One region of the Nocardia lasii genome, then DNA from elsewhere that is predicted to be linked to it. Evidence: riboswitches for the same ligand, from Rfam matches in the RefSeq annotation. Region 1 holds a riboswitch; each other region holds the start of a gene.
What was found. A riboswitch is a leader RNA that binds a small molecule or an ion and turns the genes downstream of it on or off. The one in region 1 is predicted to bind S-adenosylmethionine.
Positions count from the first base shown of each region.

Region 1 (2,254 bases):
CGAGGGCGCGGTCGGCGTTGGCGCCGGTGGAGAAGATGACCGCGTCGTAGAACTGACGCAGATCGTCGAGGGTGATGTCGGTGCCGTAGTCGATGTTGCCGAGCAGGCGCACCTGGTCCTTGTCGAGGACCTTGTGCAGGGCGGTGATGATGCCCTTGATGCGCGGGTGATCGGGGGCGACGCCGTAGCGGATCAGACCGAAGGGCGCGGGCATGCGCTCGTAGAGGTCGATGCTCACGTCGGCATCGGACTTCATCAACGCGTCGGCGGCGTAGATACCGGCCGGTCCCGCACCCACGATCGCGATGCGAAGCGGGCGAGTCGCTGCACTCTGTTCGGTCATCTTTACGCGCACCCTTTGGTCGAGAACTGATTTGACGGCGTCGACTTAGCTTAGGCTAAGTCGACTCACCGGCTTACTGGCAGCTGCCATCCACCGCAATCCTGGCGATTCTATCTGCGGTGTTGTCGCTACCCGGCGCGCGGTCGGAGCTGCCCGCTCGGGTCTGTCAGGATTACAGCATGAACGAGGAGCAAACAGGTTCGGATGACAAACCCATCGTGGTGGATCAGACCGACAAGCGTTCCATCGTCCCGTTCGTCGCCGCCGCGGCGGTGGCGATCCTGGTGCTCATCGGCATCGTGGCGGGCGGACTGCTCGCCCCCGCTGAGAAAAATGTCACAGAGGCCGACCGACTCGCGGCCGCCGTCACCAACTATATCGACGCCCGCTCCCGCAGCGACCTGCGTCCGCCCACCGGCGTCGCCTGCCCCGGCTTCGACGAGGAGAAATCCGGCCTCGCCGAGCGCCTCGGCGGCCCGAAATCCACCGTCACGATCGACGGCAGGGGCTTCACCGACGCCACCGTCAACGGCGACCGCGCCAAAATCGACGCCACCATCGACGTCAACGGCACCGACACCACCGACACCTGGAAACTGACCAGGGTCGACGGCGCGTGGCTGGTCTGCGATTTCTGAATCGTTTGACACGGTGACCGGTGGCGAGGCAATCTCAGATCGCAAGGTCATGAGTGCCAGCGACAAGCCCCGGCTCGCTGGTCGGCAACCCTCCTCCGCGGTGGGGTGCTCCGGGTGACGACCTGGCCGTGTGTTCCGGAGTTCCGGCACGGCAAGAGCGGGTTCACGCAGGAGGATCGACATGACATACGCCGGCGATATCACCCCTGAGAAGGCGTGGGAGCTGCTCACCGAGCACCCCGGCGCCGTGCTGGTCGACGTGCGCACCGAGGGCGAGTGGGCCGCCATCGGCATCCCCGACACCAGCTCGATCGACCGCCCCGCCCATTTCATCGAATGGGTCGACGGCACCGGCACCCGCAATCCCGCCTTCGACGCGCAGCTCGAGCGGGCCCTGGCGGGCCGCCCCGACGACGCCCCCGTGGTGTTCCTGTGTCGCTCCGGTCAGCGCTCCATCGGCGCCGCGACCGTGGCGACCGCCGCCGGTTTCGCCCCGTCCTACAACGTGCTCGACGGTTTCGAGGGTGGCCCCGACGCGTTCGGTCGGCGTGGCAGCGTGGGCTGGCGCGCGGTCGGCCTGCCGTGGCGTCAGGCATAAGGAGAAAAGCATGATCACCGGTGGTTCGTTCGACAAGCCACTGCCCGAGGGCGTCGGCCCCGCCACGCTCGGCGTGCGCGGCGGGCTGCGCCGTTCCGGCTTCGAGGAGACCTCCGAGGCGCTGTACCTGACCTCGGGTTTCGTCTACGAGAGCGCCGAGGCCGCCGAAGCCTCCTTCACCGGCGAGGTCGAGCACTTCGTCTACTCCCGCTACGGCAATCCCACCGTCGCCATGTTCGAGGAGCGCATCCGCCTGCTCGACGGCGCCGAGGCCGCTTTCGCCACCGCCTCCGGCATGTCCGCGGTGTTCACCGCGCTGGGCGCGCTGCTGCAGGCGGGCGACCGGCTCGTCGCCGCGCGCAGCCTGTTCGGTTCGTGCTTCGTGGTGTGCAACGAGATCCTGCCGCGCTGGGGCATCGAAACCGTCTTCGTCGACGGTGACGACCTCGAGCAGTGGGAGCAGGCCCTGTCCGTGCCCACCAAGGCGGTCTTCTTCGAAACCCCCGCCAACCCCATGCAGACCCTCGTCGACGTCCGCAAGGTCTCCGAGCTGGCTCACGCCGCGGGCGCGAAAGTGGTGCTGGACAACGTCTTCGCCACCCCGCTGCTGCAACGCGGCTTCGAACTCGGCGCCGACGTGGTCGTCTACTCGGGCACCAAGCACATCGACGGCCA
Region 1 covers NZ_JBHSQN010000014.1:8,337-10,590, forward strand. The annotation lists gene ACFP3H_RS20555 (FAD-dependent oxidoreductase) at 1-343, opposite strand, end outside; gene ACFP3H_RS20560 (Rv0361 family membrane protein) at 523-981, shown strand; SAM riboswitch class IV at 1,027-1,145, shown strand; gene ACFP3H_RS20565 (rhodanese-like domain-containing protein) at 1,163-1,579, shown strand; gene ACFP3H_RS20570 (O-succinylhomoserine sulfhydrylase) at 1,590-2,254, shown strand, end outside.

Region 2 (2,254 bases), on a different contig from region 1:
GCGAGGACTCGAGGCCCGCGTAGTGCACCGCGTCGACGCCGGGCTGCTCGGCCACGAACTTCGCCACGGCCTCGGCATTGCTGACGTGGCGTTCCACCCGCAGGCTCAGGGTCTCGATGCCCTGGGCGATGAGGAACGCGTTGAACGGCGAGACGGCCGCGCCGAGGTCGCGCAGCAGCTGCACGCGGGCCTTGAGCGCGAACGCGGGCGCGCCGAGATCGGCGAACACCACCCCGTTGTAGCTGGGGTCGGGCTCGGTGAAACCGGGGAAGCGGGGCTTGCCGTCGGCGTCGCGCACGGTCCAGTCGAAGGTGCCGCCGTCGACGATCACCCCGGCCACGGCCGCACCGTGGCCGCCGAGGTACTTGGTGGCCGAGTGCACGACGATGTCGGCGCCGTGGGCCAGCGGCTGGATCAGGTAGGGGGTGGCGACGGTGTTGTCGACGATGAGCGGGAGGCCGTTCTCGTGCGCGACACCGGCCACGCCGGGGATGTCGAACACCGCGCTGCTCGGGTTGGCGATGGTCTCGCCGAAAAACGCCTTGGTGTTCGGGCGGATGGCGGCCTGCCACTGCGCCAGATCGTCGGGATCCTCGACGAAGGAGACCTCGATGCCGAGCTTGGGCAGCGAGTAGTGGAACAGGTTGTAGGTGCCGCCGTAGAGGTGCGGGCTGGACACGATGTGGTCGCCCGCACTGGCCAGGTTCAGGATCGCGTAGGTCTCGGCGGCCTGGCCCGAGGCCAGCAGCAGCGCCGCGACGCCGCCCTCGAGCGCGGCGACCCGCTGCTCGACCGCGTCCTGGGTGGGGTTCATGATGCGGGTGTAGATGTTGCCCGGCTCGGCGAGACCGAACAGCGCGGCGGCGTGATCGGTGTCGCGGAAGACATAGGACGTCGTCTGGTAGATCGGCAGTGCCCGCGCGTTGGTGCTCGCGTCGGGGGACTGGCCGGCGTGGACCTGCTTGGTCTCGAAGGACCAGTTCTCGGGCAGGACAGAGTCGGACATGTCAGTACTCCAGTTTTGTGCGTCGGGGGTATTTCGTCAGATGGGTCGGATCGACGAACAACAACACATGGGGTCCTCCTGCGGGGCGCGCTTGCTCTCGACTTTCGAGAGCCCGGTCATCACCCGGAGCACCCCACCGCAGCTGGAGGGTTGCCGACCAGCGAGCCGGGGCTTGGCGCTGGTACTCATGACCTTGCCGTCATGTTAACCGGACATTCCCCGCGCGCGGAAACTTCCCCCGGATTTTCTCGCCGAGATCACTCGTCGAGGCCGAATCCGGGTGTGTCGTCCACCGGTGCGCCGCAGGCGTGGCGCAGGCCGTGATAGGCGCGCAGCACCGCGTGCCGGGTCGTTCGCACGGCGGCTTCGGGGGTCGCCTCGGCCAGCGCGGCCTCGGTGTCGGCCATCGAGATGTGGCACATCATCTGCCAGATCCCGGCCACCAGCTTGACCATGAAATCGTCGGGCGTGGTGCCGAGGCGCTCGGCGAGTTGCGCGCACACCGCCACGTTCTTCTTCTCGGCGTATTCCAGCGCGCGCGCGTTCACCGCCTGACTCGCGCGCATGATCCGCTGCATCTGCAGGAACTGGCGTAGGAAGCGCACCCCGTCGGCGCCCGCCTCGGCCTGGATCGTCTCGAGGTAGGCCCCGCACAGGGCCTGCAGGTCGTTGCCCGGCGGCCACCCGCGCAGCGCCTCGGCGACCGAGGTCCCGAAGTCGTCGATCGGGGCGAGCACGATGTCTTCCTTGAGCGCGAAGTACCGGTTCACGGTGCGCGGGGACACGTCGGCGCCCGCGGCGATCTGCTCGACCGTCGTCGCGTCGAAGCCCTGGGATTCGCACAGGTCGAGGCCGACCGTGACGATGGCCGCCCTGGTCTGGAGTTTCTTGCGTTCGCGCAGGCCCAGTGGCGCCGCGGGGGCCGGTTCGGCGGTCCGGTCGGCGCTGATCGGAGGGGTCGAGTCCAGCATGCGGGTCAGTCTACCGGCCCGTCCGATTTGTCTGTCCCAACCAGCCAATTGGCGCAGTCAGACATTTTTCTCTTGACGCCAATTGTCTTGCGGTGCCAGGATGAGTCGACGCTGATCGACGGATGAGGAGTACCGGTGACCGACACCGAGCTGGAAACGAAACATGGTGATTCCCAACAGAGTTCGACTCGCTGGTGGGCGCTGCTCGTGCTCTCGGCGGCGCAGTTGATGGTGGTGCTCGACGCCACCGTGATCACCATCGCCCTGCCCTACGCCC
Region 2 covers NZ_JBHSQN010000001.1:171,762-174,015, reverse strand. The annotation lists gene ACFP3H_RS00885 (bifunctional o-acetylhomoserine/o-acetylserine sulfhydrylase) at 1-1,006, opposite strand, end outside; SAM riboswitch class IV at 1,089-1,199, opposite strand; gene ACFP3H_RS00880 (TetR family transcriptional regulator) at 1,264-1,977, opposite strand; gene ACFP3H_RS00875 (MFS transporter) at 2,113-2,254, shown strand, end outside.
Region 2: another riboswitch for S-adenosylmethionine. It lies ahead of ACFP3H_RS00885 (bifunctional o-acetylhomoserine/o-acetylserine sulfhydrylase); the one in region 1 lies ahead of ACFP3H_RS20565 (rhodanese-like domain-containing protein).

Region 3 (2,254 bases), 100 kb from region 1:
CACCAGCGCGCCGTCGGGGCCGTAGCCCAGGTGCACGAACGCCTCGGGGTTGGCCTCGCGGCCCTTGATCAGGATCGGCTTCACATCGGTGGAGTCGGGCAGGATCGGCGAGGAGTAGACGATCTCCACGCCCTTCTCCTTGGCGAACTTCTCGAAGAAGGTGAAAGCCTGCTTGCCCCAGTCGGTTTCGAGGTAGACGACCGAGACCTTCTTGGCCTTCTTCGACACCCACTCGGCATTGCGCTCCTGGAACACATCCAGGGTGATCGAGGGGCTCCACGAGTACTCGCCGCCCTTGGTGAAGTCCACCGCGGAGTTGGTGAAGCCGTACTGGACGAGCTTGCCGCGGTTGTAGATCGGCGAGGCCGCGATCGAGGCGGGCGAGGAGAAATCGCCCAGCTCGGCGATGATGGACTTGTCGTCGACGAACTTGGTGGCGATCGGGACGGTCTGCTTGGGGTCGGACTGGGAGTCCTCCCACTTCAGCTCGACCTTGCGCCCGTTGATGCCACCGGCCGCGTTGACCTCCTCCAAGGCCAGATCGAAGCCCTGCTGCCACAGGCGACCGTACTCGGCCGAGGGCCCGGTCTTCGGACCCGAGACACCGAAATACACCGGGCCGTCAGCGGATTCGCCACTGCCGGAATCACTGCACCCGACCACCGCGGCCGCCACGGTGAGCGCGGCCAGCGCGCCCGCCACGATCTTGACACGACGGCGCGAGCCGAGAGAGAACTTGCTCATTGCTGGTTTTTCCTTCTTGGATACAGCGCTTGCGATACCTGATCGATATCGCCTGGTCGTCACCCGGGGCACCCCACCGCAAGCGAGGGTTGCCGATCAGCGAGCCGGGGCTCGAAACTGCTGATACTCGTGACCGTGGGGCGAAATGTAGCAGCGGATTCGGCAGTGCCCCGGGTACCCGATGTGGTTGCGGGGCAGTCGGATACCGGGCTAGCTGCGACAATCCGCGCGTACGTCGTTGGGATCAGCTCGAGACAAAAGAACGCGGTCGCGGCGGGTGCGGTGATCGGCGCAGGATGCGACAAATCATTGTCGTCGACGGCCCCGATCGGTACTTCTAGTCCATGACCACTCTGCTGCACATCAATGCTTCCGCACGTGGCGAACTCAGCCAATCCCGCTCTATCGCAACGACTTTCATCGAAGCGCTCGCGACGAAGGATCACGATCTGACGGTCGACACCCTCGACCTGTTCGAGGCGGGCCTACCCGACTTCGGCACGCACGCCGCCGCCGCCAAACTGGCGGTGTTCACCGGCTCCGAGCAGACCCCCGAACAGGTCGCCGCCTGGGAGCGGGCGCGCGCGGTGTTCGACCGGTTCGCCGCCGCCGACCTCTACGTGCTCAACCTGCCGATCTGGAACCACGGGCTGCCCTACATCCTCAAGCAGTACATCGACATCGTCACCCAGCCCGGCTGGGCGTTCGGTTTCGACCCCGAACTCGGCTACAGCGGCCTGCTCGAGGGCAAGCGCGCGGTCACCGTGTTCACCGCGGGCGTGCACCAGCCGGGCGTGCCGATCGAGTTCGGCAGCGACTACGCCACCCCCTACGTGCACGACTGGCTGCGCTTCGTCGGCGTGAAGGACGTCGCGGAACTGCGGCTCGCGCCGACCGTGCTCACCGAGGACCCGCAGGTCGGGTTCGCCGCGGCGCAGGAGCGAGCGCGTGAGCTCGCCGGCGACTACTGAGACGGCGGAGCGGGGGTGGGCGCCGACGGGGAGAACAGTCGCGACGATCTGTGCCGTAGGGATTCTCGTCGTCGGCCAGCTCTACGTGGTGCTGCCGGTGCTCGGCGATCTGGCCGCGGAGTGGGGCACCTCCCGCGCCGCGGCCACCTGGACAACGACTGCGTTCGGGCTCGCCTACGGCGCCGGGTTCCTGGTCACCGGCCCGCTCTCGGACCGGTGGGGTCGTCGCCCGGTGATCGTCGGGGGCCTGGCGGCGACAACCTTGTCCACCCTTGTGGTGATCGCGGCGCCGAGTCTGAGCGCCGGGCTCGCCGCGCGGGTGGTACAGGGCCTGACGGCTTCCTTCTTCGCGCCCGCCGCGTTCGCCTACCTGGCCGAACGCATCGCACCGCGGCGTCGAGTCCTGGCACTGACGTGTCTGACCAGCTCGTTTCTCGGCGCAGGCGTGATCGCGCAGGTGCTGGCCCAGCTCGTCGACGACGCCTTCGGGTGGCGGGCGGTGTTCGTGGCGGGGGCGGTGGCGTTCGCGATCTCGGCGC
Region 3 covers NZ_JBHSQN010000014.1:109,671-111,924, reverse strand. The annotation lists gene ACFP3H_RS21080 (ABC transporter substrate-binding protein) at 1-744, opposite strand, end outside; SAM riboswitch class IV at 765-879, opposite strand; gene ACFP3H_RS21075 (FMN-dependent NADH-azoreductase) at 1,089-1,715, shown strand; gene ACFP3H_RS21070 (MFS transporter) at 1,693-2,254, shown strand, end outside.
Region 3: another riboswitch for S-adenosylmethionine. It lies ahead of ACFP3H_RS21080 (ABC transporter substrate-binding protein); the one in region 1 lies ahead of ACFP3H_RS20565 (rhodanese-like domain-containing protein).